4 regions of the Pseudonocardia hispaniensis genome follow, and region 1 is predicted to be linked to each of the others. Evidence: predicted binding sites of a transcription regulator. Region 1 holds the regulator's gene; each other region holds the start of a gene.

Evidence for each region. The regulator LexA, encoded in region 1, represses DNA repair genes until DNA is damaged. The targets are predictions, from matches to a motif close to CGAACACGTGTTCG.
Region 2: uvrA (excinuclease ABC subunit UvrA) is a predicted target of LexA. The motif match lies at 5,829-5,842, and genes of this name have one in related genera.
Region 3: recA (recombinase RecA) is a predicted target of LexA. The motif match lies at 4,654-4,667, and genes of this name have one in related genera.
Region 4: ACFQE5_RS17785 (phosphoenolpyruvate carboxykinase (GTP)) is a predicted target of LexA. The motif match lies at 5,478-5,491, and genes of this name have one in related genera.

The regions. Positions count from the first base shown of each region.
Region 1 is NZ_JBHSQW010000025.1:254,483-262,305, reverse strand. Features, by position in the region: gene ACFQE5_RS11905 (hypothetical protein) at 1-480, shown strand, start outside; gene miaA (tRNA (adenosine(37)-N6)-dimethylallyltransferase MiaA) at 477-1,418, shown strand; gene dapF (diaminopimelate epimerase) at 1,437-2,309, shown strand; gene hflX (GTPase HflX) at 2,396-3,859, shown strand; gene ACFQE5_RS11885 (hypothetical protein) at 3,916-4,974, shown strand; gene lexA (transcriptional repressor LexA) at 4,994-5,734, opposite strand; gene ACFQE5_RS11875 (hypothetical protein) at 5,959-6,357, shown strand; gene ACFQE5_RS11870 (hydrogen peroxide-inducible genes activator) at 6,473-7,429, opposite strand; gene ACFQE5_RS11865 (peroxiredoxin) at 7,617-7,823, shown strand, end outside.
Region 2 is NZ_JBHSQW010000006.1:39,161-46,983, forward strand. Features, by position in the region: gene ACFQE5_RS02525 (TerC family protein) at 1-220, shown strand, start outside; gene ACFQE5_RS02530 (FKBP-type peptidyl-prolyl cis-trans isomerase) at 353-727, opposite strand; gene ACFQE5_RS02535 (MFS transporter) at 858-2,336, shown strand; gene ACFQE5_RS02540 (S9 family peptidase) at 2,327-4,444, opposite strand; gene rnhA (ribonuclease HI) at 4,450-4,956, opposite strand; gene ACFQE5_RS02550 (MBL fold metallo-hydrolase) at 5,010-5,684, opposite strand; gene uvrA (excinuclease ABC subunit UvrA) at 5,987-7,823, shown strand, end outside.
Region 3 is NZ_JBHSQW010000007.1:86,339-94,161, forward strand. Features, by position in the region: gene ACFQE5_RS03120 (Lhr family helicase) at 1-1,492, opposite strand, end outside; gene ACFQE5_RS03125 (MFS transporter) at 1,601-2,863, shown strand; gene ACFQE5_RS03130 (hypothetical protein) at 2,885-3,022, opposite strand; gene ACFQE5_RS03135 (CoA transferase) at 3,033-4,346, opposite strand; gene ACFQE5_RS03140 (DUF3046 domain-containing protein) at 4,390-4,584, shown strand; gene recA (recombinase RecA) at 4,819-5,865, shown strand; gene recX (recombination regulator RecX) at 5,887-6,819, shown strand; gene ACFQE5_RS03155 (LysR family transcriptional regulator) at 7,030-7,823, opposite strand, start outside.
Region 4 is NZ_JBHSQW010000035.1:160,715-168,537, reverse strand. Features, by position in the region: gene ACFQE5_RS17810 (DUF2339 domain-containing protein) at 1-1,146, shown strand, start outside; gene ACFQE5_RS17805 (hypothetical protein) at 1,228-1,992, shown strand; gene ACFQE5_RS17800 (hypothetical protein) at 1,979-2,275, shown strand; gene ACFQE5_RS17795 (TldD/PmbA family protein) at 2,291-3,802, shown strand; gene ACFQE5_RS17790 (metallopeptidase TldD-related protein) at 3,799-5,205, shown strand; gene ACFQE5_RS17785 (phosphoenolpyruvate carboxykinase (GTP)) at 5,657-7,483, shown strand.

The DNA of each region.
Region 1 (7,823 bases):
ACCGCTGCCCCGGCGGGGCCCGCCGATCCGGATCTCCCGTTGCCGCTGCTCATCGCCGGCTGGGTGGCCGCACGGACCGGCGCACCGGTGCGCATCCGTGGCGAGCTCGTGGCGCCGGACGCCGACGTGGACGACTGTGCGGCACTCGGGGCGGCCCTCGCCGCGGCGGCCGACACCGGGCCCGTCGGGCTGCTGGTCGTCGGTGACGGGGCCACGACCCACAGCGAGAAGGCCCCCGGGTACGTCGACGAGCGTGCCGCGGGCTTCGACGCCGCGGTCGCCGAGGCGATGGCCGCGGCCGACGCCGGCGCCCTGCTGCGGCTCGATCCCGGGCTGGCCGCCGGGCTGGGGGCGATCGGCCGGGCACCGTGGCAGGTGCTGGCGGGCGCGACGCGCCGCGCCGCGTGGCGCGGCGAGTTGCTGTACTCCTCGGCCCCGTTCGGCGTGGCGTACCACGTCGCGATGTGGACGCCGGCGTGAGCGATCCGGAACCGGCGGCGCCGCGGCTGGTGGCGGTGGTCGGGCCGACGGCGACGGGAAAATCCGACCTCGGCCTCGCTCTCGCGACCCGGCTGGGTGGCGAGGTCGTCAACGCCGACGCCCTGCAGCTGTACCGCGGGATGGACATCGGCACCGCCAAGCTCACCCCCGCCCAGCGGCAGGGGATCCCGCACCATCTGCTCGATGTCCTCGACGTCACCGAGACCGCGTCGGTCGCGGCCTACCAGCGTGCGGCCCGGGCCGTCGTCGCGCGGCTGCGCGCGGCCGGCCGCACCCCGGTGCTGGTCGGCGGGTCGGGGCTCTATGTGCAGGCGGTGCTCGACGAGTTGGAGTTCCCCGGCACCGATCCGGCGCTGCGCGCCGACCTGGAGGCCGAGCTGGCCGCGCGGGGCCCCGCGGCGCTGCATGCCCGGCTGACCGCACTCGACCCGGCGGCCGCGGCGGCCGTGCTGCCGAGCAACGGACGGCGCATCGTCCGGGCGCTGGAGGTCATCGCGTTGACCGGACGCCCCTTCCCGGCCCGGCTGCCGGCCCTGCGCGCCCCACGCTACGACGCGGTGTTGATCGGCATCGACCGCCCGTCCGGGCCGCTCGACGAGCTGATCGCGCTGCGGGTGGACCGGATGTTCGCGGCCGGCCTGGTCGAGGAGACCGTCAGGCTCGCGCAGCGCGGGCTGCGGGAGGGGCGGACGGCGTCGCGGGCCCTGGGCTACCAGCAGGTGCTCGCCCATCTCGACGGCGACGGGGACATGACGGCCGCCGCCGCGGAGACGACGCAGGCCACCCGGCGGTTCGTCCGGCGGCAGCGGTCGTGGTTTCGCCGTGACCGGCGCATTCACTGGCTCGACGCCCAGGAACCCGACCTGCTCGAACGCGCCCTGTCGATCGTGCGCGGCGCCGAGGCCGTGCGGTCGTAGGCTGGCGGCGTGCGCAGTGTGGAGCCTGGAATCCGGTTCGCCAAGGGGCATGGGACCGAGAACGACTTCGTGCTGCTTCCCGACCCGGACGGGACACTCGACCTCACCGCCGAGCGGGTCGCTGCGCTGTGCGACCGGCGCCGCGGGCTGGGTGCCGACGGCGTGCTGCGGGTGATCCGGTGGACGGCGCTGGAGGCCGAGGATGCCTCCGTCGGTGACCCACGGCCGGGCGTGGAGTGGTTCATGGACTACCGCAACGCCGACGGCACCGTGGCCGAGATGTGCGGCAACGGGGTGCGGGTCTATGCCCGTTATCTGGCCCACCGCGGCTGGTTGCCCGACGGTCCCGCCGCCGAGCTGCGGCTGGGCACCCGGGGCGGGGTGCGCACGGTTCGCTTCGTCGACGGGGACGGGCTCGGGGGCGAGGTCGCGGTCGGGATGGGCCCGGGGTGGATCGGGCCCGCCACCACGGCCACGGTCAACGGCCACGCGTTCCCCGGCATCGCCGTCGACGTCGGCAACCCGCATCTGGCCTGCGTCACCGAGGTCGCCCTGGACTCGCTGGACCTCACCGTCCCACCGGGCCACGACCCGGCGCTGTTCCCGCACGGCGTCAACGTCGAGTTCGTGACGCCGCTGCGGGACGGGACGGTCATGATGCGGGTGCACGAACGCGGTGTCGGGGAGACCCGCTCGTGCGGCACCGGCACGGTGGCCGCGGTGCTGGCGGCGCTGCGGCAGGCCGGTGCGGACACCGGCACGGTCGGGGTGGGCACCCGGGGTGGACGGTTGCGGGTCACGGTCGGGGCGGACGGCACCATCCTGCAGGGCCCTGCCGTGCTGGTCGGGGAGGGCGAGCTCGAGCGGTCCTGGTGGGATGCGCTCTGCTGAACGCGGCCGCGACGCCGCCGGGGAACAGGTCGTCCGAGAAACACATCGGACAGCAACGGCGTTGTCGTGGGAGCATGTATCACACGATGACTGAATCCCCACTGGATCTGGACGCCCGCACTCCGGCAGCCGTCGGCGAGGAGGTCCCCTCCGCCGGCGACCTGGACCTCGAAGAGCGTTCCTCCCTGCGGCGCGTCGCCGGGCTGTCCACCGAACTCACCGACGTCACCGAGGTCGAGTACCGGCAGCTCCGGTTGGAGCGGGTGGTGCTGGTCGGCGTCTGGACCTCCGGGAGTGCCGAGCAGGCCGATGCCTCGCTCGTCGAGCTCGCTCGACTGGCCGAGACCGCGGGCTCCCAGGTGCTCGATGGCCTCGTCCAACGGCGTAGCCGCCCGGACCCGGCGACCTTCATCGGCTCCGGCAAGGTCGACGAGCTGAGCGCCGCCGTGCACGCCGCACAGGCGGACACCGTGATCGCCGACGGCGAACTCTCGCCCGGCCAGCTGCGTCAGCTCGAGGATCGCCTCAAGGTCAAGGTGATCGACCGGACCGCGCTGATCCTCGACATCTTCGCTCAGCACGCGCGTTCCCGCGACGGCAAGGCACAGGTCGAGCTCGCCCAGCTGTCGTATCTGCTGCCGCGACTGCGCGGCTGGGGTGAGGCGCTGTCCCGGCAGGTCGGCGGCCGCGCTGCCGGCGGCGTCGGCATCGGTGGCCGCGGCCCCGGTGAGACCAAGATCGAGCTCGACCGGCGGCGGATTCGGCACCGAATGTCCAAGCTGCGCCGCGAGATCGCCGCGATGCGCACCGTCCGCGACACCCAGCGTGGCAACCGCAGGCGCAACGAGGTGCCCGGCGTCGCGATCGTCGGCTACACCAACGCCGGGAAGTCCAGCCTGCTCAATGCGCTGACCGACGCCGGGGTGCTGGTCGAGGACGCGCTCTTCGCGACCCTGGATCCGACCACCCGCAAGACCGCGACCCCCGACGGGCGAACCTACACACTCACCGACACGGTCGGATTCGTGCGGCACCTGCCGCACCAGCTCGTCGAGGCGTTCCGCTCGACCCTGGAGGAGACGGCACAGGCCGATCTGCTCATTCACGTCGTGGACGCGTCCGACCCGCTGCCGGAGGAGCAGATCCGGGCCGTCCGGGAGGTCCTCGTCGAGGTCGGGGAGCAGCACGGCGCGATGCCACCGGAGCTGCTGGTGGTCAACAAGACCGACGTGGCGGGGGACCTGCAGCTTGCCCGGCTGCGTCATCTGCTGCCCGACGCCGTGTTCGTCTCCGCGCGCCGCGGTGACGGGATCGACGTGCTGCGCCGGCGCATCGCGGAGCTGCTGCCGCGGCCCGAGGTCGACGTGGAGCTGTTGCTGCCGTACACGGAGGGCTCGCTGGCGGCGCGGGTGCACGCGGAGGGCGAGGTGCTCGCCGCCGACCACACCGCCGAGGGCACCCGGCTGCGCGCCCGCGTCGGCGCGGAGCTCGCGAACGCGGTGCAGCCCTTCGCCGTGGCCGGGCGCAACGGCGCCACAACGGGGCACTGACCGCGCCCGTTCGGCGCGGGTTCGCGGGCATCGTGCGCGTCGCCACGGCACGCCGGATGGGCGTCGTCCTGGGGTGTGTCGGCCTCGTCGGCACGGTGGCCGGGCTGACCGGCGGCGTCGCGGCCGCCCAGCTCGCGGACCCGGAACCGCCCCAGGCCCGCTGCACGATGACCGACCGGCGGCTCACCGAGCTGTCCGGGCTGGCGGTCGACGGCGGCGGGGTCTGGGCGATGGCCGATGGCGGGCGGCGCGTCGAGGTGTACCGGCTCGACCTGGACGACTGCTCGATAGCACATACCCGCACGGCGGCCATCGATCCCTTCGACGCCGAGGACCTCGCCCGGGGCCCCGACGGGACACTGTGGGTGGCCGACACCGGTGACAACGAGCGGCGTCGCGAGACCGTCGCGCTCATCGTGCTGCCGCCGAACGGCGCGCCGCGGCTGCACCGGCTCTTCTACCCCGACGGACCGCACGACGCGGAGGCGCTGGTCGTCGCCGCCGACGGGATCCCGCTCATCATCACGAAGGAGGCGGTGGGAGCAGCGGGGATCTACCGGCCGGCGGGCCCGCTCGCCGAGCCCGGTCCGACCCCGCTGCTCCGGGTCGGCGAGGTCGTGCTGCCGAGGTCGGACACCGTCGGCGGACCGCTCGGTGAGATCGGAGCACGGCTGGTCACCGGAGCCGCGCTCAGCGCCGACGGACGGGTCGTCGGCCTGCGGACCTATACCGATGCCTGGCTCTACTCGGTCACCGGAGACACCGCCGCCGATCTCGTGGCCGCCCTGCGCACCCACCCCGTCCGGGTTCCGCTGGCCGATGAACCGCAGGGCGAGGCGATCGCCTTCGATCTCGACGGCCGACTGCTGTCGGGTTCGGAGTCGCGCGGTGCCGCGCGCGGCGAGATCCGCGTCGTAGCCGGCGCGGCCTCGCTCGTCACGTCGGCTACGGCGCGGTCCGGGCCGGTGGAGCCCCACGAGACGCCAGCGGCAGGTGTACCGGACGACGCCGGCTCGGTGTGGTCCCCCGCCGCGACGGGCGTCGTCGTCACGGCCGCACTGCTCGTCCTCGCGATCGCGGGGATGATGGTCCACGGAGCGCGGCGGCGGTCCTGACCCGAGTGCCGGCGCGGGGTCAGAGCCTGCGCAGGACGGCGACCACCCGGCCGAGAATGGTCGCCTGGTCGCCGGGAATGGGGTCGTACGCCGGGTTGGCGGGCATCAGCCAGACCCGACCGTCACGACGCTTGAACGTCTTGACCGTCGCCTCCCCGTCGATCATCGCCGCGACGATCTCGCCCTGCTCGGCCACGGGCTGCTGGCGGACGACCACGAGGTCGCCGTCGGTGATGGCCGCCTCGATCATCGAGTCGCCGCGCACGTTGAGCACGAACAGCGTGCCCTCGCCGACGATCTCGCGGGGCAGCGGGAAGACGCCTTCCACCGCCTGCTCGGCCAGGATCGGCCCACCGGCGGCGATGTTGCCCAGCAGCGGCACGTAGGCGGGCCTGGGGTCGGTGGAGCGGGCATCATCGGCGCCGGCGGCCCCGGCGAGCGCGTCGTCGCCGGACGTCTCGTCCGGTCCGCGCACGTCGACGGCACGGGTGCGGTTCGGGTCGCGACGCAGGTAGCCCTTGCGTTCCAGGGTGCGCAGTTGGTGGTGCACGGACGACGTCGAGGTCAGCCCGACGGCGTCGCCGATCTCGCGGACGCTGGGCGGGTAGCCGAACCGCTCCACCCAGTCGCGGATCACCTCGAGCACCTTCCGTTGCCGCGGGGTCAGCCCGGCCGGATCGTTCGGGGGATCGGGGAAGGTCCGCACCCGCCCGGGCCCCCGGTCAGCGTCGGCGCCGGTACCGGACTTGTCCCGTGCCATCTGGTCGGCCTCCTCCATCGTTCGTCGACATCCTCGTCCGCGGCGGTCCGCCGAACCGCCACGGTTCTCGAACACGGTAGTCCCGATCCGGCAATCTGCCAAACGCATGTTCGAAGAATGCGTCGCGCGGCTCTCGACAATCGCGGTCCCTGCTGATAGACATTCGCACAGGCATTCGATCGAACGTATGTGCGAATCCTGGTGATGGGGGACGGAGGATCACCATGGGGCTCAGAACGGCGAACGATCCGATCGGGCACAGCGACCGTGCCGCAGACCGTGTTGCGGTGCGGGATCTCGGCACGCGGCGGTCGCCGACCCGAGGGCCGCGGCCGCTTCGGCCCGGGGCCCCGCGCAGCGCCAGGCGGCCGGCGGCGCTGCGGCGGGCGCGGGGGGTCGGGTCCGGCGGGCGCACGCCACGGCCCACCGGAGTGCTGTCCCGCCGGGGCGACGCCGGTCGCGACCGGCTGCGCGGCGCGCTTGCGGCGGTGGCCCTGATCCTCGTCTCGGCCGCCGTGGTCACCGCGATGGGCCTGCTGGCCGAGGCGGTGTCCGCTTCGGTCGTCACGTCCGGGCCGGGCGCCGGCACCGTATCGGACGGCCGGGGGTCGACGTGGCCGTGACCGCAGCCGACTCTCCTACCGGCCGTGCCGACATCTCACCGACGCCGAGCCGGTCGAGGGTGCGCGAGGGGTGGTCGCGCACCGTCGGGTCGGCCCGTGTCGCGGCCGGCCGCGGCTATCGCGCCGACCCCGGCTCGGGGTCCGGGCGGACCAGCTGCACCGGGAGCCGGTGCACCCGCGCCGCACGCCGCAGCGCTGCGGCGATCGCGGCATGTTCGTCGCCGCGCTCGTCGCCGCGCCGGTAGACCAGGCTGATCCGCCGCCCCGGGGCGGGCCGGGCGAACCGTGCGATGGCGAGACCGCTCCGGGCGCGTTCCAGCGCCAGGGCCGACTCCGGCAGCACGGTGACCCCCAGGCCGGCGGCGGTGAGCTGCGCCATGGTGGTCAGGCTGGCCACCTGGTCGACCATCCGCGGCTTCACCCCGGCCTCGGTGCAGATGTCGAGGGTCTGCTCACGCAGACAGTGCCCCTCGGTGAGCAGCAGGACGTCGAGCTCACGCAGCACGCTGGGGTGCAGCTCGGTCGCGTCCGCCAGCGGGTGGTCCGGGGGAACGACGATCACGAAGTCCTCCTCGAAGAGCGCCTCCTCGACGAGGCCTGGCGCACGGGTGGCCAGCAGCGCCACGTCGCAGTGGCCCTCGGTCACGGCCTCGACCAGCTGGGCGGTGCGCTCCTCGACGATCGTGATCTGCAATCGCGGATACCTCTGGCGTAGCTCCCGCATCGCGGCGGGTAGCAGGTACGGCGCGACGGTCGGGATCGCGCCGACCCGCAGTCGGCCGGTGAACGGCTGGCGATCCGGCCGCGCCTGTTCGACCAGGTCCTCGATCGCCGCCAGCGCACGCAGCGCCGAGGGCAGCAGCCGCTCGCCCCGGTCGGTCAGTGCGACGTTGCGTGTGGTGCGATCCACAAGCCGTCCGCCGAGCGCTTTCTCGCAACCGGCCAGTGCCGCGGACAGCGTCGACTGACTGATTCCGAGCTCCGCCGCAGCCGACCTGAAGTGCAGAAACTCGGCGACCGCGCGGAAGGCGCTCAGCTGGGCGGCAGTCGGGAGGGGGCCTGTGATCGACATAGTCGATCACAGTATGGACGCGGGTCGATTTCTCTCCGGAGGCGGTATCGGTGAGCATGCGCTCAGCACTCGCCGTGTAGACCGCGCCACCGCTGTCCGGTCCGGTGTGGTGCATCGGGACCAACGGAGGCCTCATCCGGCAGATCCGTGGTCTGTCCCTCTGTGTTCGAGTGTGGGAGGAAAATTCGTGCTGACGGTCGGCGACACGTTTCCTGAGTTCGCCCTCAACGCCTGCGTCGCCCTGGATCCGGCCACGGCGTTCGACACGGTCACCCGCGGGTCGTACCCGGGCAAGTGGCTCGTGGTGTTCTCCTGGCCCAAGGACTTCACCTTCATCTGTCCGACCGAGATCGCCGCATTCGGCAGGCTCAACGACGAGTTCGCGGACCGCGAC
Region 2 (7,823 bases), on a different contig from region 1:
CTTCATCGGGGTCAAGCTGGTGCTGCACGCACTGCACGAGAACTCGCTGCCCTTCATCAACGGCGGCGAGCCGGTGCCGGTGCCCGAGATCGGCATCGTGGTGTCGCTGAGCGTGATCGTCGGCGTGTTGATCATCACCACCGTCGCCAGCTTGATCAAGGCCCGGCGCCGTCCGGAGGTGGCGGCGTACAGCGGACCGGAAGCCCGCAGCGACCGGTGAGTCGGTACCCGGCGGGTACGACCGGACGTCTCGTCATCGGCGAGCAGCGGCGAGTGGTCGCACGGCTGCCCGCCGACGGCCGGGTGGTCATCCGGGCGGGCGCCGGCTACCGGTAGCGGCAGGCGCTCCGGATCACTGCACCTCGAGCAGGTCCACGACGAAGATCAGGGTCTCGCCGCCCTTGATCACACCACCGGCGCCGCGGTCGCCGTACCCCAGGTGCGGCGGGATCACCAGCCGGCGCCGTCCGCCGACCCGCATCCCGGCCACCCCGCGGTCCCAGCCCGCGATCACCCGTCCGGCGCCGAGCGGGAACTGCAGCGGCTGGCCGCGGTTCCAGGACGCGTCGAACTCCTCGCCGGTGGAATGCGCGACGCCGACGTAGTGCACGCTCACCGTCGAGCCTGCCGTCGCTTCGGCGCCGTCGCCGAGCTGGATGTCCTCGGTGACGAGGTCGGCGGGGGCGGGGCCGTCCACCGGGTCGACGACGGGTCGCTGCAGTGCCACGGGTGTGCTCCTCACATCTCGGGCCTCACAGGGTGCCAGAGGCCACCGGGGGTCGCGGTGCCGGCCGGGGCAACCCAGACTGGGGCGGTGCCCCGATCGCCGCTCGACACCGCCGACCGCGGGTGAGTCCATGGCCCATCCGGTGGCGTCCCCGCCCTACGTCGCGGATCCGCGGCGCTGGCGGGCGCTGAGCGTCACGCTCGTCGCGGGGTTCATGACGCTGCTCGACGTGAGCATCGTGTCGGTCGCGCTTCCCTCGATGCAGCGCAGTCTGGGGGTGAGCCCGGCCGAGGCGCAGTGGGTGATCTCGGGTTATGCGCTGGCCTTCGGCCTGACCCTCGTTCCCGCCGGACGGCTGGGCGACGCGGTGGGCCGGCGCCGGATGTTCCAGCTCGCGCTCGGCGGGTTCGTGCTGTGCAGCGCGCTCGCCGGCGCCGCCCCGAACGCGGTGTTGCTCATCGTCGCGCGGCTCGCCCAGGGGCTGGCTGCGGGTGCACTCGCGCCCCAGAACTCCGGGCTGATCCAGGACCTGTTCCGCGGCGGTGAGCGCGGCCGCGCCTTCGGCCTGTTCGGCGGGACGGTCGGGGTGTCCACGGCGGTGGGTCCGGTCGCGGGCGGGCTCATCCTCGCCGTCGCGGGGGAACCGGACGGGTGGCGGTGGATCTTCTTCATCAACGTCCCGATCGGGGTGCTCGCCCTGGTGCTCGCCGCGCGGTGGCTACCCGGCCCACCCGTGCGTGCCCGGCGGGGAAGCCTCGACGTCGTGGGCGCCGGTCTGCTGGGCGGCGCCGTGTTCGCCGTGATGCTGCCGCTGGTGGAGGCCTACGCCGGAGGCCTGGCCAGGCTGTGGTGGCTGTTTCCGGTGGGCGCGGCGCTCGCGGCGGCATTCCTGGCCTGGGAACGTCGGGTGGCCCGGCGCGGCCGGGCACCGCTGCTGGATCTGCGGCTGCTCACCGACACACCCGGCTACCTCTCGGGGGTCGCGCTCGGGATGACCTACTTCGTCGGGTTCAGCGGCATCTGGCTGGTGTTCGCGCTCTTCTTCCAAATCGGACTCGGCTACTCCCCGCTGCAGTCCGGCCTGGTCGTGACGCCCTTCGCCCTCGGTTCGGCGGTGTCCTCGACGCTGGGCGGGCGGCTGGTCGAACGGTTCGGCCGGCAGCTCACCGTGCTCGGTCTGGTAGGGGTGATCGCCGGGCTCGGCACGACCGCCGTCCTGCTCGCGCTGGTCCCGCCGTCGGTCGCCGGGCTCGCGATGATCGCGCCGATCCTGCTGGCCGGGATCGGCGGGGGACTGGTGATCTCCCCGAACGTGACGATGACGCTGCGCTGCGTCCCGGTGCGGATGGCCGGGTCGGCGGGTGGCGCGCTGCAGACCGCGCAACGCATCGGCGCGGCGATCGGCACGGCCGCGCTCGCCGGGATCTTCTACACCGTCCTCAACACCACCGAGCACCACTACCAGCGGGCGGTGGGCATCACGCTCGGCGTGGCGGTCGCGATGATGCTCATCGCGCTCGCCATCGCGATCCGGGAATGGCGGGTGGGCTCCGGGCGCCCCGCCGCGGGCGAGGGGCCCGAGTCGACCGCGGCGGACACCTACCCCTGAGCAGCCGGTCGGTCCGGCCCGGACACACCCAGCGCGGAGCGCAGGAACTCGACCTGCAACGCCAGCAGGTTCTCCGCGACGACCTCCTGCGGGGTCATATGGGTCACCCCGGACAGCGGCAGCACGCTGTGCGGCCGGCCCGCGGCCAGCAACGCCGACGACAGGCGCAGCGTGTGCGCGGCGACGACGTTGTCGTCGGCGAGACCGTGGACGAGCAGCAGCGGCCGGTGCGGGGTTCGGGCCGCGGCCGCGTCCGCGAACAGCGACGAGCGCTCGTAGGCCTGTGGGGCGGTGTCGGGGTGGCCGAGGTAGCGCTCGGTGTAGTGGGTGTCGTAGAGGCGCCAGTCGGTGACCGGCGCGCCCGCGACGGCCGCGTGGAACACGTCGGGACGGCGCAGCACCGCGAGCGCGGCCAGATAGCCGCCGAAGGACCAGCCGCGGATTCCGACCCGGTCCAGGTCCAGGTCCGGGTTGCGGGCGGCGACGGCGTGCAGCGCGTCGATCTGGTCGTCGAGCACCGGCGTGGCGAGGTCGCCCTGCACCGCCCGCTCGAACGCCGGGCCTCGTCCCGGGGTCCCGCGCCCGTCGACCACGACCACCGCGAAGCCCTGGTCGGCGAACCACTGGCTGGTCAGGTGCGCGTTGCGGGCGGCGAGCACCCGCTGGGCGTGGGGGCCGCCGTAGGGATCCATGAGGACGGGCAGCCGGTGACCGGGCCGGTGCCACGAGGGCAGCAGGACCGCGGTGCGCAGGTCGCGTTCACCGGCGCTGCAGATCTCCAGCCGCGGCGTGAGTCCGGCGGGCTCGCACCGCGACGCGATCGTGAACTCGGTACCGTCGGCGCGCCGCACGCGGGTGACGGTGCCGTCGGTGTCCAGATCGGAGCGGGTGACCAGCAGCGTGCCGCCGGCCAGCCGGCCGCCGTGCACTCCGGGGTCGGGGGTCAGCTCGGTCAGGCCCGCCGCGCGCGACCAGGTCCACAGGCCGATCGAGATCGGATCCCGGGAGGCGCTGAACAGCAGGGTGTCCGCGTCGATGTCCAGCAGCTCCCGGACCTGCAGCGTCGGCGGCGTGACCGGCTCGCCGTCGACCAGGAGCCGGTGCGTGTCCGCGTCGGCGGCCGTCCAGACGAGCTCGCCGTCGCGCAGATGCGCGGGGACCCCGGGCACGATGTCGACCCACCGGTCGTCGGTGCTGGTGACGACCTCGGTGGTGGCTCCGGTGGGGGTATCGACCCGCAGCACCCGCAGCGCCCGCTGGTCGCGGGGCTGCACGGTCACGAGCAGGCCGATGGCGTCCCAGGTGACGCCGACGAGGTACTCGTTGGCCGCGGTGTCCCAGGTGACGGGGGTGCGGGTGCGGTCGAGGCCGACGAGGTGCAGCGTCACCTCGGCGTTCGCGGTCCCGGCCGCCGGATAGGCGACGGGGGTGGGCTCGCGTTCGGGGTTGGCCGGGTCGGCGATGTGCCAGCGCCGCACCGGGGTTTCGTCGACCCTGGCGACGAGGAGCCGGTCGCCGTCGGGGGACCACCAGTAGCCCCGCATGCGGCCCATCTCCTCGGCCGCGATGAAGTCGGCGAGGCCCCAGGTCACGCCGTCGCCGTCGGGTTCGACGAGGCTCGTGGTGAGCCGGGGGGTGAGCTCGTGCACCTGCAGCGCGCCGCCGGCGACGAAGGCGACGCGCTGGCCGAACGGGTCGGGCCGCGGGTCGATCACGCCGCCGGCCGTCTCGATCTGGCGCGGGCTCAGCCCGGCGACGAAGTCCGCGACGTAGAGCTGACCGGACAGGGTGAACGCGGCCATGGTGACCGCCCGGTCGGTGGCGTATCCGACGATTCCGCCGGCCTGCTCGCGGGTGCGTTCCCGGCGGGCGCGTTCGGCGGCGGGCAGGTTCTCCTCGTCGCCGGACTCCAGGTCACGCGGATCGGCGACGAGCCGCTCCTCGCCGGTCTCCAGGTCGAGCGTCCACAGGCAGGTGACCGGGTCGGTGCCGCTGCGGCTGCGCAGGAACACGACGCGTCGCCCGTCGGGGGAGAGCGTCGCGCTGCGCGGTGCGCCAAGGGTGAACCGCCGGGTGCGAGCCTGTCGGCGGGGGAAACTGTCGGTCACGGTGATCAGTCTGCCGCGTGCCCGGCTCCCCGGCGTGGTGCAGGGGCCGCCCGCCCGGCGGCCCGCGCCTCCTGGAGGCCTCGGACGGCCAGGCGATCCGCGCGCTCGTTCTCGGGATGGCCCGCATGCCCCTTGACCCAGTGCCAGTGCACCCGGTGTGGCGCCATGGCGGCGTCCAGGCGTCGCCAGAGATCGGCGTTCTTCACCGGCTGCTTGGCTCTGGTCTGCCAGCCGTTGCCCTGCCACCGGGGTAGCCACTCGGTGATCCCGTTCCGAACGTAGGTGCTGTCGGTGAACAGATGCACCGCCGAGGGCCGGGTCAGGCTCTCCAACGCTCGGATGGGGGCGGTCAGCTCCATCCTGTTGTTGGTCGTCATGTCCGGTTCGCCGCCGTACAGTTCCTTCTCGTGGCGGCCGTAGCGCAGGACGGCCGCCCACCCACCCGGCCCCGGGTTCCCGCTGCAGGCGCCATCGGTGTAGATCTGCACGATCGGCTCCGGTTCGTGGTCCACGGGCTCACGATTCACCATGGCACCGGGGAGCGGCGGGGCGGGACCCGCGCCCGCTACCAGCCGCGCTCGCGCCACTCGCCGACGTGCGGGCGCTGCGCACCCAGCGTCGAGTCGTCGCCGTGGCCGGGGTAGAACCACGTCTCGTCCGGCAGCCGGTCGAAGACGCGCTGCTCGACGTCGTCGATCAGCTGCGTGAACTGCTGGGAGCCGTCGGTCTTGCCGACTCCGCCGGGGAACAGCGAGTCGCCGGTGAACAGATGCGGCCGGTCGGCGCCTCGGTAGAGCAGCGCGATCGAGCCGGGAGTGTGTCCGCGCAGGTGGATGACCTCGAGCTCGATCTCGCCGAATCGCACCGTGTCGCCGTGCTCGACCAGCACATCGGTCGGGATCGGCAGCTCCGGGGCGTCGATCGGGTGCGCGAGCTGGCGGGTCTGGAACATGCCCGCGACGGCGCCGAGCGCCTGCCAGTGGTCGTAGTGGCGGTGCGTGGTCACGATGTGCCGCAGCTCGGGGCGCTCGTCGCCGGAACCGACCATGTCGGCGATCCGGTCGGGCTCGTTCGCCGCGTCGACGAGCAACGCCTCGTTGCTCGCCTTGCACACCAACAGGTAGGCGTTGTTGTCCATCGGGCCGACGGACACCTTCGTGATCGTCAATGCGTCCAGATCGCGGCGGGTCGCTGCGCCGCCGGGGTCGGTGTGACCGGTGTACTCGTCCAGGACGTCCACGGGCACAGCCTAGGCCAACCACAGCACGGAGGTCCGGTCGCGCGGGCGCCGCCGAGCGGGTTCCACCCGATCCGCTGGTCGGCCGCTGTCGACCGGCCGGGCAGGCACGAGCCGGCGGCCACGCCGATGCGGCGACGGCGTTCTCGAACATGTGTGCGACGATTGGGGGGCCGACGCTTCGGGGCGCGGTGCCCGTCGGGGCCGCCGCCTAGCATGGCTGGGACCAGAGATCGGCGACCAGAGATCGGCGGGATGAGTGGCGACACTCGCCGGCCGGATGCCGGAACCAGGAGGCGCACATCGTGGCCGACCGCCGCGCCAACGGTAGTTCCGCAGGCGCTTCCCGCCTCGTCGTGCGGGGCGCCCGGGAGCACAACCTGCGAGGGGTTGATCTGGATCTGCCGCGCGACAGCCTGATCGTGTTCACCGGGCTGTCCGGCTCCGGCAAGTCCAGCCTGGCGTTCGACACGATCTTCGCCGAGGGCCAGCGGCGGTACGTCGAGTCGCTGTCCGCCTACGCCCGGCAGTTCCTCGGGCAGATGGACAAGCCCGACGTCGATTTCATCGAGGGGCTCTCGCCCGCCGTCTCGATCGACCAGAAGTCCACCAACCGCAACCCCCGCTCGACCGTCGGCACCATCACCGAGGTCTACGACTACCTGCGGCTGCTGTATGCGCGCGCCGGCGTCCCGCACTGCCCGGTGTGCGGGCACGTGATCTCCAAGCAGACGCCGCAGCAGATCGTCGACCAGGTGCTGGCGATGGCCCAGGGCAGCCGGTTCCAGGTGCTGGCGCCGGTTGTGCGCACCCGCAAGGGCGAGTTCGTCGACCTGTTCGCCACCCTGCAGGCGCAGGGCTACTCGCGAGTGCTGGTCGACGGCTCGGTGCATCCGCTCACCGCGCCCCCGAAGCTGCGCAAACAGGAGAAGCACGACATCGCCGTCGTAGTCGACCGGCTCGCGGTCAAGGAGTCGGCCCGCCAGCGGCTCACCGACTCGGTGGAGACCGCGTTGCGGCTGGCCGACGGGCTCGTCGTGCTCGACTTCGTCGATCTCCCCGACGACGACCCGCATCGCGAGCGGCGCTTCTCGGAGCGGATGGCCTGCCCCAACGGTCATCCGCTCAGCCTCGACGAGCTCGAGCCGCGCACCTTCTCGTTCAACTCGCCCTACGGGGCCTGCCCGGAGTGCCACGGCATCGGGATCAAGAAGGAGGTCGACCCGGAGCTCGTCGTCCCCGATCCCGACCTGAGCCTGGCCGACGGCGCCATCGCTCCGTGGTCCACCGGGCACACCGCGGAGTACTTCGGACGGCTGCTGTCCGGGCTGGCCGGGGGGATCGGGTTCCGGATGGACACCCCGTGGCGCAAGCTCGGCGCCGCGGTCCAGAAGGCGGTGCTGCACGGGACCGACGAGCAGGTCCATGTCCGCTATCGCAACCGCTACGGGCGCGAACGCGCCTACTACGCCAACTTCGAGGGGGTCATCCCGTTCCTGGAACGCCGACTCGACCAGACCGAGTCGGAGGCGCAGCGCGAGCGCTACGAGGGCTACATGCGCGACGTGCCGTGCCCCGCCTGCAAGGGGGCCCGGCTCAAACCCGAGGTGCTGGCCGTGACGCTGGAGCACCGCGAGCACGGCGCGCGATCGATCGCCGAGGTTGCGGCGATGTCGGTGGCCGAGTGTTCGGCGTTCCTCGACGGCATGGTGCTCGACCCGCGGCAGGCGATGATCGCCGGACGGGTGCTCAAGGAGGTGCAGGCCCGGCTGGGCTTCCTGCTCGACGTCGGGCTCGACTATCTCTCGCTCGACCGGGCGGCGGGCACGCTGTCGGGGGGTGAGGCGCAGCGGATCCGGCTCGCGACCCAGATCGGATCCGGCCTGGTCGGCGTGCTCTACGTGCTCGACGAGCCCTCGATCGGGCTGCACCAGCGGGACAACCGGCGGCTGGTCGACACCCTGACCCGGCTGCGGGACCTGGGCAACACGCTGATCGTCGTCGAGCACGACGAGGACACCATCCGCTCCGCCGACTGGGCGGTCGACATCGGCCCCGGCGCCGGGGAACACGGCGGGCGGATCGTGCACAGCGGCCCGGTCGCGGGGCTCGAGGCGAACGAGACCTCGCTCACCGGGGCCT
Region 3 (7,823 bases), on a different contig from region 1:
GGGTGGCGTGGAGCGCGGCGTCGGGGAGCGTGGCGAACGGGGCCGCGCGGCGTACCACGGACGCGAGGTCGCTGAGCTGCCACGGCTGCAGCGCCACCATGGCCACGATGTGCTGGGCCAGCACGTCGAGCGGGTTGCGTGGGTAGCGCAACGACTCGATCGCGCCGGCGGCCATCCGCTCGGCGACCGCGGCGCAGGAGACGAGGTCCCCCCGGTACTTCGGGAACACCACCCCACGCGATATCGCGCCCACCTGATGACCGGCCCGACCGATCCGTTGCAATCCCGATGCCACGCTCGGCGGAGCCTCCACCTGCACGACAAGGTCGACGGCGCCCATGTCGATGCCCAGTTCGAGGCTGGAGGTGGCCACCACGCACGGCAGGTTTCCGGCCTTGAGCTCCTCCTCGACCACGGTGCGCTGTTCCCGCGACATCGAGCCGTGATGGGCCTTGGCCACGATCGGCGGTGCGCCGCCCGCGATCCCGGACTGGCCGACCGCCTCCGCGGGGAACCGACCGGGCTCCGTCGCGCCCTCGACCTGTTCGGCGGCCAGCTCGTTGAGCCGGGCGGTCAGTCGCTCGGCCAGCCGCCGGGAGTTGGCGAACACGATCGTCGAGCGGTGCGCGTGGATGAGGTCGAGGAGCCTGCGCTCCACGGCGGGCCAGATCGACGGCCGCTGTGCGCTACCCGCCGCCGACCCGATGACCTCCTCGTCGGCGGTGCCCGGAGCGGGCCGCTCGTCGAGCGCGGCGAGGTCGGGCACCGGGACCTCGACGGCGATCTCGATCGTCTTCGGGATGGGGGGGTGCACCACCGCGACGGGCCGGGCGCCGGCCAGGAACGTCGACACCTCGTCCACGGGGCGCACCGTGGCCGAGAGCCCGATCCGCTGCGCCGGGGCGTCGAGCGACTCGTCGAGCCGTTCGAGCGACAGCGCCAGATGCGCGCCGCGCTTCGTGCCCGCGACGGCGTGCACCTCGTCGAGGATGACGGTCCGCACCCCCCGTAGCGACTCCCGCGCGGCCGAGGTGAGCAGCAGGAACAGCGACTCGGGCGTCGTCACCAGCACATCGGGCGGGGTGCGGGCGAACTGCCTGCGCTCGTCGGCTGGGGTGTCGCCGGTGCGGATCCCGACGGTGATGTCCGGGACCGGGACACCGAGCCGCTGCGCGGCCTGGCGGATCCCGGCGAGCGGGCCACGCAGGTTGCGCTGGACGTCGACCGCGAGGGCCTTCAGCGGGGAGACGTACAGCACCCGGCACCGGTGCCGCGGCTCGGCGGGCAGGGTCTCGGTGGCCAGCCGATCGAGGGCCCAGAGGAACGCGGCCAGCGTCTTGCCCGACCCGGTCGGCGCCACGACCAGGGCGTGCCGCCCCGCCTGCGCGGCCTGCCACGCGCCCTCCTGGGCTGCGGTCGGCGCCGCGAAGGCCCCGCGGAACCACGCCTGGGTGGCGGGGGAGAAGCCGTCGAGCGCGTTCACCCGACCCATGGTGCCGGGTGCCACCGACAGACTCCGGTGGCGATCGCCGGACGGGCCGTCACGCTTCTCACGCCCGGGTTGCTGCCAAGCACCGTGCCGGCCAGGCAGGATCGAACCGTGGACACGACAGTGACGACAGCAACGAGCACGGATGTCGCCGCGACGCAGCGCCGGGTCCTCCTGACGCTGGCGTCGGGCCAGGTGCTCGGTGGTGTCGGTGTCGCTACGGCGATCGCCGTCAGCTCCCTGACCGCGGCCCGGATGTCGGGGTCGGAGGCCGTCGGCGGGGCGGCGCAGACGATGGTCGTGCTCGGTGCCGCGGCGGCGGCGCTGGTGGTCGCGCGGGTCGCGGCGCGCAGCGGCCGCCGTCGCTCGATCGCGGTCGCGTACGCGGCAAGCGCGCTCGGCGGCGCGGGCGCGATCGTCGGCGTGAGCGTCGGGAACGCGGCCGCGCTGCTGGTGTCATTGATCTTGGTAGGGGCCGCGACGGCGGCGGGCCTCGCGGCGCGGTTCGCCGCCACCGATCTGGCCGCGCCGGAGCGACGAGCCCGGGCGCTGGCGATGGTCGTCTGGGCGACGACGGTCGGCGCGGTGGCCGGTCCGAACCTCGCCGGTCCCGCGCAGAACGTCGCGCAGCGGGTCGGCTGGGACCCGTCGGTCGGTCCGTTCGTGCTCTGCACCGTGGCGTTCGCGCTGGCCGCGGGCATCTCCTGGCTGGGGCTGCGGCCCGATCCCCTCCTGCTGGCCCGCGCCCGACGCGGCGACGGGACCGCGCCCACCGTCGTGTCCGGGGCCGCGGTCCGGGCGGCGCTGCGCGCGAGCCCGGCGGCCGTGCTCGGGCTCGTCGGGGTGGCCCTCGGGCATCTGGTCATGGTCGCGGTCATGTCGATGACCCCGGTCCACATGGATCACGCCGGGGCGTCGCTGCAGGCGGTGGGACTGGTGATCAGCCTGCACGTGGCGGGCATGTACGCGCTCAGCCCGTTGTTCGGATGGCTCGCCGACCGCCTCGGCCGGCGTCCGGTGCTGACCGTCGGGGCGGCGCTTCTGGCGATGTCCGGCGTGCTCAGTGCCTTGGCGGGCCACAGCGACCACGCGCTGCTCACCATCGCGCTCATCCTGTTGGGGCTGGGCTGGTCGGCTGGGCTCATCGCGGGTTCCGCGCTGCTCACCGAGTCGCTTCCGGCCGGGGTGCGCCCGGGGGCGCAGGGGCTCTCGGACGTGACGATGAACATCGCGGGCGCCGTCGGCGGAATCGCCGGTGGCCTGATCGTCGCCGCGACGTCGTTCGGCGTGCTCGGCGTGGCGTCCGCGGTGCTCGTGCTGCCCTTCCTGGTCGCGGCGGGTGCGTCGGCGCTGCGCCCGGCGCGGGCCGCCTGAGCGGGGGCGGACGGCGGCGGCTCAGCGCTTGCGCTGCTGCCACCACCAGCGCAGCAGCACGACCAGCGACGAGAGCAGCACGAGCAGGACGACGGCCCGGCCCAGCGGCGAGGAGAAGCCGGTCGGATCGGCCTGGGCGAGGCAGCTGACAACCGACATGGCGACCACGTTACGGCGTCCGCGGCAGCCAGACCGGTTCCGCGGCGCCGAACGCGGGCGGAGGGCCGGGCCAGCGCAGGCCGTGCCCGTCGACGGTGCCGGGCGGGGAGGCGACGGTGAGCAGGCCGTCCGGCGCCGCGATCGGTTCGCAGTACGGGGCCGGGTCCACCTCGGGTGCGGCGACCCGTCCGGCGCGGGGCTGGGCCAGCAGCCACTGCGCGGTTCCGGCCAGCGCGAGCCGGATGTGCGGGGTGCCGCCGTCGTGCCGCTGCCGCTGCAGCGCCAGCAGCGTGGCCGCGGCCGCCAGGTAGCCGGTGGCGTGGTCGAGCAGCTGTGCGGGCAGCGCGCCCGGACGATCATCGCCGGGCGCCTCGACCCTGGCGATCCCGGTGGCGGCCTGCACCAGGCTGTCGAAACCGCGCCGGCCCGCCCAGGGTCCGCGGTGGCCCCATGCCGACAGCGTCACCACGATCAGCCCGGGATGGCGCGCGGTGAGCTCGTCGGGGGCGAGACCGAACCGGTCGAGCGCACCGGGCCGGTACCCGGCGACGACGACATCGGCCTGCGCGAGCAGCTCGGCCAGCCGGTGCGGGGCGGTTCGGAAATCGACCAGGGCGCTGCGCTTGCCGGGCAGGGTGTCCCAGTACTGCAGGGGGAGCTCCGGACGGTCGGGAGGATCGAGGCGCAGCACGTCGGCGCCGTGGGCGGCGAGGGTGCGGGTCGCGACCGGCCCGGCGATGACCCGGGTCAGGTCGAGCACCCGCGGGCGGCGGGGCGGGCGGGGCGGGGCGGGGCCGCGGTCGCGGACCTCGACGAGCGGGAGGCCGGCGGCCCGCCCGGCCGCGGTGGCGGCCCATTCCTCGGGGGTGCGGACCGCGGCGGCCACCCCGCCCGCGGCGTGTAGCGCGGTCTCCAGTGCCTCGGCGGGCCAGCGGGCGATCGCCGCGGCGACGGCGTCCGGATGGTCCGGGACGTCCAGGACCCGCAGCGCCGCGGCTCGGTGCCAGGGGTAGTTCGTGTGCAGGCGAATCCAGCCGTCGGCGGTGCGGTGGAAGGCCGACAGCGGGTCGAACGGGTCGCCCGCGCTCGCGCCGTCGCGGCGCAGGACTCGTTCGCTGCGCAGCGCGACGGCGAGCTGGCGGGTATCGAGACCGACCGGTCCGGGACGGGCCGCGAGCAGCGCCGCTCCGACCGCCGCCGTCCCCACCGCAGTGACCGGGAACGCCGAGCTGAGCGTGTCCGCCGGGCCGGTGACGACCAGCCGGTGGGTCTCGCCGGGGGGTCCGCCCATCGCGGCCCAGGCTTCGTCGAGCAGCCGTGGCACGTCCTCAGCCTGCCATTCCCGTCCCGGGCCTACCCTCGGCTGCGTGCGACTGAGCCATTTCCGTGCGCTGCTGGAGAGCGAGTTCGGCCGGATGCGGGCGGGCTCGCTCGCCCGCGACCATGTCTTCGCCGCGCTGGACGGACGGACCGTCGAGCAGGCGATCGAGGACGGGCTCGACCTGCGGAAGGTGTGGCATGCGGTGTGCGACGAGTACGACGTGCCGGCGCAGCGCCGCTGACCGGCCCGGGCGACCGCCTCCCCGGCGAGGCCGCCCACCGTCGCGGGGCGGCGCCACCGAGGTGGTGATCGAACACGTGTTCGTATAGACTCGCCGTCGCATCGTGGGTCGGCTGTTCGCAGCTGGCGAGCGATCGGCGGAACTGTCGGTGGGACCCAATACGGTTCATCCGTGGCTCCCCGCAAGACCTCAACAGCCAAGACCGAGCGCACAACAGCGAGGTGGCAGACCGAGATGACCGCACCTGACCGCGAGAAGGCGCTTCAGCTCGCCCTCGCCCAGATCGAGAAGAACCATGGCAAGGGCTCCGTGATGCGCCTCGGCGACGAAACCCGTCCGCCGATCGGCGTCATCCCCACCGGCTCCATCGCGCTCGACGTCGCGCTGGGGGTCGGCGGGCTGCCCCGCGGCCGCGTCGTGGAGATCTACGGACCCGAGTCGAGCGGGAAGACGACGGTGGCGCTGCACGCCGTGGCCAATGCCCAGGCCGCGGGAGGCATCGCCGCGTTCATCGACGCCGAGCACGCGCTCGACCCCGAGTACGCCAAGGCGCTGGGGGTCAACACCGACGACCTGCTGGTCTCCCAGCCCGATACCGGCGAGCAGGCTCTCGAGATCGCTGACATGCTGATCCGCTCCGGCGCGCTCGATGTCATCGTCATCGACTCGGTGGCGGCCCTGGTGCCTCGCGCGGAGATCGAGGGCGAGATGGGCGACAGCCACGTCGGTCTGCAGGCCCGGCTGATGAGCCAGGCGTTACGGAAGATCACCGGCGCGCTGAGCAACTCGGGCACCACCGCAATTTTCATCAACCAGTTGCGGGAGAAGATCGGCGTGATGTTCGGCTCCCCGGAGACCACCACCGGCGGTAAGGCGCTGAAGTTCTACGCTTCCGTGCGGCTCGACATCCGCCGCATCGAGACGCTCAAGGACGGCACCGACATGGTCGGCAGCCGCACCCGGGTCAAGGTCGTGAAGAACAAGGTCGCGCCGCCGTTCAAGCAGGCGGAGTTCGACGTGCTCTACGGGGTCGGCATCAGCCGGGAGGGTTCGCTCATCGACGTCGGGGTCGAGCAGGGCATCATCCGTAAGTCCGGTGCCTGGTACACCTACGAGGGCGATCAGATGGGGCAGGGCAAGGAGAACGCCCGCAAGTTCCTCAAGGAGAACCCGGACATCGCCGCTGAGGTCGAGAAACGCATCAAGGAGAAGCTCGGCATCGGAGCGGTGCTCGACGCCGACGGTGAGGCCGCGCCGCTGCCCGCACCGGTCGACTTCTAACTCCCGGTGCCGGAGTCGAGGATGACCGATCAGGAACGGTCGGCTCGGGTGGTCTCGCTGGAGAACCTCGACGCCGACCGGCCTGCGGAACGACCTGCCGTCGCGCACCTCGATGCCCTTGGGGGAGGCAATCCGGAGCCCGGTCTTCCGGGAGGAGCCCGCGGCGAGGCCGACGACCTTGAGGCGGATCGGCCCCGGGTGGCGACGTTCGACGAGCTCGACGCGCCCGGACCCGCGCGCCCGGTTGCTCTGCTCGACGATGCGGATCTGGCCGGTGGTCGGCCGGTGGTCCCGACCGCCCGCCTCGAGACCAGGGCACGCCGGGCGGATCGCCGGTCGGGCAGGGTGGCCTCCGGCGACGGGCCCGGGACGGGAGCCGACCGGCAGGGCGGGCGTGGGCGTGCCGGGAGCGGCCAGGGCCGCGAGTCCGAGCGGCCCGAGGCAGAGGCGGACCCGGAGGCGGTGGCCAGGTCGATCTGCCTGCGACTGCTCACCGAGCGGGCACGCACCCGCCACGAGCTGGCCGAGGCGCTGCGCACGCGGGGGGTACCCGAGGACGCGGCGAACGCGGTCCTGGAACGGTTCGGCGAGGTCGGTCTGATCGACGACGCCGCGTTCGCGGAGCAATGGGTGCGTTCCCGGCATACCTTCCGTGGCCTGGGACGCCGGGCGATCGCGGTCGAGCTGCGCCGCAAGGGCGTCGACGAACAGGCGGCACGGGAGGCGCTCGCCGAGGTCGATGCCGAGGCCGAGGAGCGGCGCGCCCGCGAGCTGATCGACCGCAGGCTGCGTACCCTGCGTGGCCCGCCCGACGAGGCGGCCGCCCGACGGCTGCTGGGCATGCTCGCCCGGAAGGGCTATCCGGCCGGCATCGCCTACCGCGTCGTCAAGGACGCGCTGGCCGAGCACGCCGCCGAGCTGGCCGAACGGCTGCCCTCCGGCGAGGACGACTGACCCGCCGAGCGCCGGGATGCAGGGCGGCCCATCCGGTCATGATCAGCGGTTCGGCAGCGGGAACCGCGCCGTTCGCGGCTCTCGGCTCCCGGGCACCGATCATCTTCGGGACCGCCGGGGCCGGGCCGGGAGCCAGGTCGGCCGGAGCCAGGTCGGCCGAGCGCCGGACGGGTCACGGCTGGGCCGGGGTCGGCCCAGCGCATGTCACCCTCACCTCTCCCGCCAGCGGTACAGCACCTGCACGTCGGTCGACAGGCCGCCGCTGGCGGCGACCTCGCCGACGAACGACAGCATCGTGGCGCAGAACGCCTCGGCGGCATGCGTTGCGGCGATGTCGGCGCGCCGGGCCAGGGCGACGGTGCGGTAGAGCGGGGGAGTCAGCACGGTGCGGCGCAGCTGCGGGCGTCCGGCGAACACGAGATCGGGCACCACCGCCACCCCGGTTCCTGCCTCGACCATCCGCAGCACCGCATCCATCTCACCGCCCTCGACGGCGAACCTCGGCTCCACCCCGGCCTCGGCGTAGGCCTGCAGCGTCACCTCGCGCAGGTCGTAGCCGCGGCGGAACATCACCAGGGAGCGGCGGGACAGCTCGGTCACCGACATCGATCCGCGGCTCGACGGCGGCCGCCCCGAACGGGGCGAGGCCACGGACAGCCGTTCTCGCAGCAGCGGCGTGATGTCCAGGGTCGGGTCGAGGCCTTCGCGCGGCACCACGAGCATCGCGAAGTCGAGCTCGCCCCGGACCAGCGCCCGCACCAGGGGCTGCGAGCCGTTCTCGACCAGCTCGAGGCGAATGTCGGGGTGCTGCTCGTGGAAGATCCGCAGAACGTCCGCGACCACGCCGATGCACAGCGACGGGGTGGCCCCGAACCGCACCCGGCCGCTGCGCAGCCCGATGAGCTCGGCGACGGCGGTGCGGGCACTGTCGGCGTCGGCGAGCATCCGGCGGGCGAGCGGCAGCACCGCCTCCCCGGCGGGGGTCAGGCTCAGTTCGCCGCGCC
Region 4 (7,823 bases), on a different contig from region 1:
CTCGTGCTCGTGCTGGAGGTCGCCGCCGTCGTGGTCGCGCTGCGTCACCGGTGGGCCTGGGTGGCCGTCTCGGCGGCGATCTGGCCGGTCCTGTACGGGATGGTGATGGCCGCCTCGGTGTCCCCCGCCGACCGGACGTTCGCCACGGCCGTCGTGGTGGCCGTGCTGGTCGTGCGCGTCGTCGTCGCGCCACTGGCCTCGACCCGGCTGCCGCGGTCGTCGTCGGCCGGGCTGCTCGCCTCGGCGGCCCTTCCCACGTTGGTCCTCGCCGCGACCGTCGGTGGCCGCGGGGGCGCCTGGCTCGCTGCGGGTGCGGCGGCGGCGCTGGCGGTCGTGGCGCTCGTTCCGCGGTTCGACCGGGTGCTGCGAATCGCCGCGGGCGCGGCGGGCACGATCGCCATGTACGAGGCGTCGGTGATCGCGTTGGACGGCGCCACCCGGATCACGGTGCTGCTCGGGCAGTCCGTCGTTCTCGTCGTGGTTGCCGCCGTGCTGCGGTCCCGGGTCCTGCTCGTGATCGGTGGGGTGTACGGGTCCATCCAGGTACTGGCGGCGATGGCCGTGCAGGTGTCGCCGCGAGCGCTGGTCGTGTTCCCGGCCGCTCCGTTCGTCTCCGTCACATCCCCGGATGTCGACGCACTGATCGCCGCGGCCGGGGCGTCGGCGCTGATCCTCGCGTTCGCCGTGGCGGTGCTGGTCGTCGGAGCGCGGATCGGGATTCTGGGCGGCGCCGGCCTCGGGGCCGTCCAGCTGTGGGCGCCCGCCGGCCTGGTTGCCCTCTACGGCTCGGCGGGGCTGGTGGTGGCCTCGGCGCTGCTGGTCTCGCCGGACCGGACCGGGTTCGTCGTCGGCCACGCCGCGATATCGGTGTTGTGGACGGTGGTGGCGCTGGTCCTGCTCGCCCGCGGCATCAACCGTCCCGGGCTGCGACTGGCGGGCCTGGTGCTGGTGCCGGTGGCGGTGGCCAAACTGATCTTGTTCGATCTGGTTGCGCTCGACGGGATCGCCAGGGTCGCGGCCTTCCTCGGGGCCGGGTTGGTGCTGCTCGCGGCGGGAACCCGGTACGCCCGGCTCGTGGCCGAGGCCCAGGCGGAGCGGGTCGCGCCGCCCTCGGACGGGGTGCCGGGCGCCGACACCTCCGGCTGACCGCCGGCGGTGGTCGTTCACGAAGGGGAACACTCCTGCCGATCGCGCACCTGGCCGGCGCCCCGGTGTGACGCTGTGGCGATGCCCGACCGCTATGCCGAGGCCGTCCGCAGCCGGCGCGCGGAACTGCGCGCCCACCAGCTGATCCTCGCCGGTGGCCACCGCGCCGAGATCCGCACCGCATGCGGCCAGGCCAGGCTGGCCGTGGCCGCGGAGGTGGCGGGCATGGCGGCGGAGCTCGCCCGGCAGGCCGAGGACTACCTCAATGGCGCCGATCGGGCGGCGCGGCAGCGGTTTCCCGCCCTGCTCACCGTCGCGGTCGAGGAGGCCGGGGCGCGGCTTCGTGAACGCGTCGCGGCGCTGGCGCTACCCGCCCTGCGCCGGGTTGCCGCGCGGCGGGGCGTGCCCGCGGCGTGGACCTCGCTGTGCGGCACCGCGCCCGAGAGGCCCGCGGGGCTACCCGGCCCGGAGCCGCCGCCTGGTCGCGCGCGCCTGCTCGCGCCCGGGGCCGGGGGGTACTGGCGGCTCGCGCTCCTGCCCGCGGCCACGGTCCCGTTGCTGGGCCCGTCGCTGGGGATCGGCCTGGCGCTGCTGGGGATCGTCCTGGCGGTGTGGCAGCGCTGGGTCGCGGCCGAGCGGGCCCGGCTGCGCCGATGGTCGGCCGATGTTCTGGCCGCCGCGCGCGCCCGGTTCGACGCCGAGCTGGGCCAGGTTCTGCTCGACCTCGAACTGCGGGCCGGGGCCCTCCTCGACGCCGCGGTGACGACGCGGCGCGCCCAGATCGAGGCCGAGCTGCGGGCGCTGGCACCCGCCCCACGGACAGGAGCCGACGATGCGCTGGACTGAACCCGACCCGGCACCCCGGTCCCCGCTCGGGGTCGACGACGATCCGGGTGATCCCGCGCCGCCGGGACTCCCGGTCGCCGACGGCCTCGACACCAACGGGGACGGGACGCCGGACACCGTCGTAACCGCCGAGGGCTCCGACCTGCTGCTGCACACCGATCTCGACGGCGACGGACTGGCCGACCAGATCCTGCGCATCGGTCCGGGCCGCGGCTCGGATGCCTTCGACCCCGACCCGGGAGCGAGCGGATGGTGGCTCCCGCAGTGCGGGGCGGGGCCGTAGGGATAGGTTGCGGGTGTGCCGACCGACCAGATCGATCCGGAGTTCCGGGCCCTGCCGCTCGCGGCGCTCGCCGACGCGGCGCTGAGCCGGGCCCGCGCGCTCGGTGCCGAGCACGCCGACCTGCGGGTCGAGAGCATCAGGTCGGAGTCGGTCAGCCTGCGGGACGGGAGCGTGACCGCGCTGTCCGAGGAGACGACGGTCGGGCTGGCCGTGCGGGTCGTCGTCGACGGGGTGTGGGGGTTCGCCTCGCACGTCGAACTGACCGCGGATCGTGCCGCATCCACGGCGGAGCAGGCCGTCGCCGTCGCGCGCACGCTCGCTCCGGTGGCGCGCGAACGTGTCGAGCGGGCCGCAGAGCCGGTCCATGCCGACGTGGTCTGGGTGTCGGCCTACGACATCGACCCGTTCACGGTGCCGACCAGGGACAAGGTCGCGCTGCTCACCGAATGGTCCCAGCGGCTCCTGGCCAGCGACGGCGTCGACCACGTTCAGGCGGCGCTCGAGCAGGTGCGGGAGAACAAGTACTACGCCGACCTCGCGGGGACCCGGACGACCCAGCAGCGGGTGCGGATCGCGCCGACGCTCTCGGCCATCGCGGTCGATCGCGCCGCGGGCGGATTCGAGACGATGCGGACGCTCGCGCCGCCCGCCGGTCGCGGCTGGGAGTACCTGACCGGAACGGGCTGGGACTGGGACGGTGAGCTCGAGCAGATCCCCGAGCTGCTGACCGAGAAGGCGAAGGCGCCTTCGGTCGAGCCCGGCCCCACCGACCTGGTCATCGACCCCACCAACCTGTGGCTGACGATCCATGAGTCGATCGGGCATGCCACCGAGTACGACCGGGCGATCGGCTACGAGGCGGCGTACGCGGGCACCAGCTTCGCCACCCCCGACCTGCTCGGGACGCTGCGTTACGGCTCCGACCTCATGCACGTGACGGGCGACCGCACGATCCCGCACGGCCTGGCCACGATCGGATACGACGACGACGGGGTCGCGACCACCCGATGGGACCTCGTCCGCGACGGCGTTCTGGTCGGCTACCAGCTCGACCGCACCTTCGCCCCGCGGCTGGGCCTCGGCCGCTCGAACGGCTGCGCGTTCGCCGACTCGCCGCACCATGTGCCGATCCAGCGGATGGCCAACGTGTCTCTCCAGCCCGACCCGGTGCGCGACACCACCACCGAGGAGCTGATCGCGCGGGTCGAGCGCGGGATCTACATCGTCGGTGACAAGTCCTGGTCGATCGACATGCAGCGCTACAACTTCCAGTTCACCGGGCAGCGGTTCTACCGGATCGAGAACGGGAGTCTGGCCGGCCAGCTCCGCGACGTCGCCTACCAGGCCACCACCACCGACTTCTGGGGCTCGATGGAGGCGGTCGGTGGGCCGTCGAGCTGGCGGTTGGGTGGTGCGATGAACTGCGGCAAGGCCCAGCCCGGGCAGATCGCCCCCGTCAGCCACGGCTGCCCACCCGCGCTGTTCCGCGGGGTGAACGTGCTGAACACGCAGCAGGAGGGCCAGTGACAGCGCTCGCCGCCCAGGAGCTCGTGGAGCGGGTTCTCGCCCGGCCCGGTCCGGACGTCGCAGGTCGCGTCGTCGTGGTCGCCGAGACCAGCGAGGCGGTGCTGCGCTGGGCCAACTCGACGATGACCACCAACGGCCACACCACCTCGCGGCGACTGTCGGTGATCTCGCTGGTCGACGTCGAGGGCGGGACCGCTGCCGGGGTCGTCAGCTCCAGCGTGGCGATCACCGATCCGGCCCAGCTCGACGATCTGGTGGCCGCCAGCGAACGCGCCGCCCGGGACGCCGGACCCGCCCACGACGCCGCCCCGCTGCCCGACGCCGTCGTCGACGACCCGGCCTGGTCCGAGCCTGCGGCCCGGACCTCGATCGGGGTCTTCGGCGGGTTGGCCGGCGGGCTCTCCGACGTCCTCGAGGGTGACCTGCGTCAGTACGGCTTCGCCAGCCATTCGCTGACGACCGTGTGGTTGGGCACGTCGGCGGGGGTGCGCAGGCGCTGGGTGCAGCCCAACGGCTCGGTCGAGCTCAACGTCAAGAGCCCGGACCTGGTCCGGTCGGCCTGGACCGGCGCCGCCAGCCGGGACTTCACCGACGTCGACGTCGTCGCGCTCGCCGCGGATGCCGCCCGCCGCCTCGACTGGGGCACCAAGCGGGTCGAGCTGCCCCCGGGGCGCTACGAGACGGTGCTTCCGCCCTCGGCGATGGCGGATCTGATGGTGTACCTGTGCTGGTCGATGGAGGGCCGGGCCGCCCAGGAGGGGCGTAGCGCGCTGGCCGGGCCGGACGGCCCGCGGATCGGGGAGCGGCTCACCGACCTGCCGCTGACGTTGACCAGTGATCCGGTCGCATCCGGGCTGGAATACGAGCCGTTCCTGGTCACCACCCGCTCCGGCGACGGGATCAGTGTGTTCGACAACGGCGCCCCGCTGCGCCGTGTGGACTGGGTGTCCGAGGGCGTCGTGCATGAGCTGGCCTACTCCCGGGCCGAGGCGCAGCAGTACCGGAGCTCGGGCGCTCAGTTCGCCCCGGTCGGCGAGAACCTGCTGCTCACCGGCGGTCCGACGGGGTCGGCGGGCTCGATCGAGGAGATGGTGAAGGGCACCGAGCGCGGCCTGCTGCTGACCTGCCTGTGGTACATCCGCGAGGTCGACCCGACGACTCTGCTGCTCACCGGCCTCACCCGCGACGGGGTCTACCTCATCGAACGTGGCGAGGTGGTGGCCGAGGTGGACCACAACTTCCGGTTCAACTACTCCCCGCTGGACGTGCTGCGCCGCGCCTCGGAGGTCGGCTCGACGACGGCCGCTCTGCCGCGGGAATGGAAGGACTGGTTCACCCGCACGGCGATGCCGCCGGTGCGGGTACCGGACTTCAACATGTCCTCGGTCTCCCGGGGCCGCTGACCCCGCCGACCTCTCCCCGCGAGTCGCGGTATTTCCGCGACCGAGTCGTGGTATTCCCGTGCGCGAGTCGGGGTATTCCCGTGCGCGAGTCGCGGTTCGCACGGCGCCCCACTGCCGCCGTGATGGCGGGAGCGTCGCTCGACAGACCGTTCGCGGGGTGAACCCGGAGCGCGGGAGCGCCCGCGCGCCCCGATGAGCGTGTCGGACGTCGCACCGGTCGCCGATCGAGCGGAGTTTGATCAGCGAAATGTGGGCAAACTCGTCTTCTGAATCGATTACATGATCGGTCCTGTGAGTCATTCGACACCACTCGTGGTGGGTCATCCGGCGCGTCCCGGGTAGCCTCGCTTTATTCCTTCCCATCACACCCAGGTCCGGACAGCGGCCTGGGTGGGCGTCAGCATTCCCGCGGCGGGCGAAGGGCCCGGCCCAGGTAGGAGACAGGACAGATATGACTGCAGCGACCGTGCCAGGGATCGACAACGCGCCCACGACCAACGCTCGCTTACTGTCCTGGGTTCGTGAGGTCGCGGAGCTGACCACGCCCGACCGGATCGAGTGGTGCGACGGCTCGGATGCCGAGTGGGACCGTATGACCTCCCGGCTGGTCGAGGCAGGGACGTTCGTGAAACTCGACGAGGAGAAGAAACCGAACTCGTTCTGGGCTGTCTCCGATCCCGAGGATGTGGCCAGGGTCGAGGAACGCACCTTCATCTGTTCGGTCGACGAGGCCGACGCCGGACCCACCAACAACTGGATGGATCCGGGCGAGATGAAGGCCATCCTCAATGACCTCTACCGCGGCTGTATGCGCGGTCGCACGATGTACGTCATCCCGTTCTGCATGGGCCCGCTCGACGCCGAGGACCCGAAACTGGGCGTGGAGATCACCGACTCCGAGTATGTGGTCTGCTCGATGCGGATCATGACCCGGATGGGCGCCTCGGTGCTGCCCCTGCTCGACGGCCCCGCTGGGGAGAACTTCGTTCCCGCTCTGCATTCGGTCGGCGCCCCGCTGGAGCCGGGCCAGCACGACGTGCCCTGGCCGTGCAACGAGACCAAGTACATCACGCACTTCCCGGAGACCCGTGAGATCTGGAGTTACGGCTCCGGCTATGGCGGCAACGCGTTGCTGGGCAAGAAGTGCTACGCCCTGCGCATCGCGTCGGTGATGGCCCGCGACGAAGGCTGGCTCGCCGAGCACATGCTGATCCTCAAGCTGATCAGCCCCGAGGACAAGGTCTACTACGTCGCGGCCGCGTTCCCGAGCGCCTGCGGCAAGACCAACCTCGCGATGCTGCAGCCCACCATCCCCGGCTGGCGGGCCGAGACCATCGGTGACGATATCGCGTGGATGCGGTTCGGCGAGGACGGCAGGCTCTACGCGGTCAACCCCGAGTACGGCTTCTTCGGGGTCGCCCCCGGCACCAACTGGAAGACCAACCCCAACGCGATGCGCACCATCGAGCAGGGGAACTCGCTGTTCACCAACGTCGCGCTGACCGACGACGGCGACGTCTGGTGGGAGGGGCTCGAGGGCGACCCGCAGCGCCTGACCTCCTGGAAGAACGAGAACTGGACCCCCGATTCGGACCAGCCCGCCGCACACCCGAACTCGCGCTACTGCACGCCGATCAGCCAGTGCCCGGTCGTGGCGCCGGAGTGGAACGACCCGAAGGGCGTCCCGATCTCGGCGATCCTGTTCGGGGGCCGGCGCAAGGAGACCGTCCCGCTGATCACTGAGGCCCGCGACTGGCAGCACGGCACGTTCATGGGCGCGACGATGTCGAGTGAGAAGACGGCCGCCGCGGCGGGTGGGCTGGGGCAGGTCCGTCGCGACCCGATGGCGATGTTGCCGTTCCTCGGCTACAACGTCGGCGACTACTTCCAGCACTGGGTGAACATCGGCAAGAGCGCCGACGCCGGAAAGCTGCCGAAGATCTTCTACGTGAACTGGTTCCGCCGGGGCGAGGACGGCCGGTTCCTGTGGCCCGGATTCGGCGAGAACAGCCGCGTTCTGAAGTGGGCCATCGAGCGGATGGAAGGCAAGGCTGCCGGGACCGAGACCGCGATCGGTTATGTCCCGACCGTGGAAGCGCTCGACCTGGACGGCCTTGACGTCCCGCGTGAGGACGTCGAGGCGGCGGTGGTGGTCGATACCGAGGAGTGGAAGGCCGAGGTTCCGCTGATCGAGGAGTGGTTCGAGAAGGTGGGCTCGAAGCTGCCGACCTCCATGCGTGACGAGTTGGAGGCGCTCAAGCTCCGCCTGGGTATGTAGCCCCGTGAGTGCGTAACAGTGTTAGAACACTGTTACGCACTCACAGGTATCGCTGACCTGCTGGGACCCGTCGCGAGATCGCGACGGGTCCCACTGTGTGCCGGTGTCCTCACCTGCCCCGCGACAGTCATCCGCTCCATCGGGCCGGACGCAACGACCCGGCCGCCGGGGTCGAGAGTGGTGTCGGTGATCGGCAGCATCCGAATCGTCGGTGGCGGGCAGGTCGTGTTGATCGTTGCCGCGCTGCTCGGGATACTCGATCGGGTGACGTCGGTGGCCCGAGCAGATCACACTCCGTGTAGCTCGCCGGTGTCGCATGATTGCAGGCGTGTGCCGACGG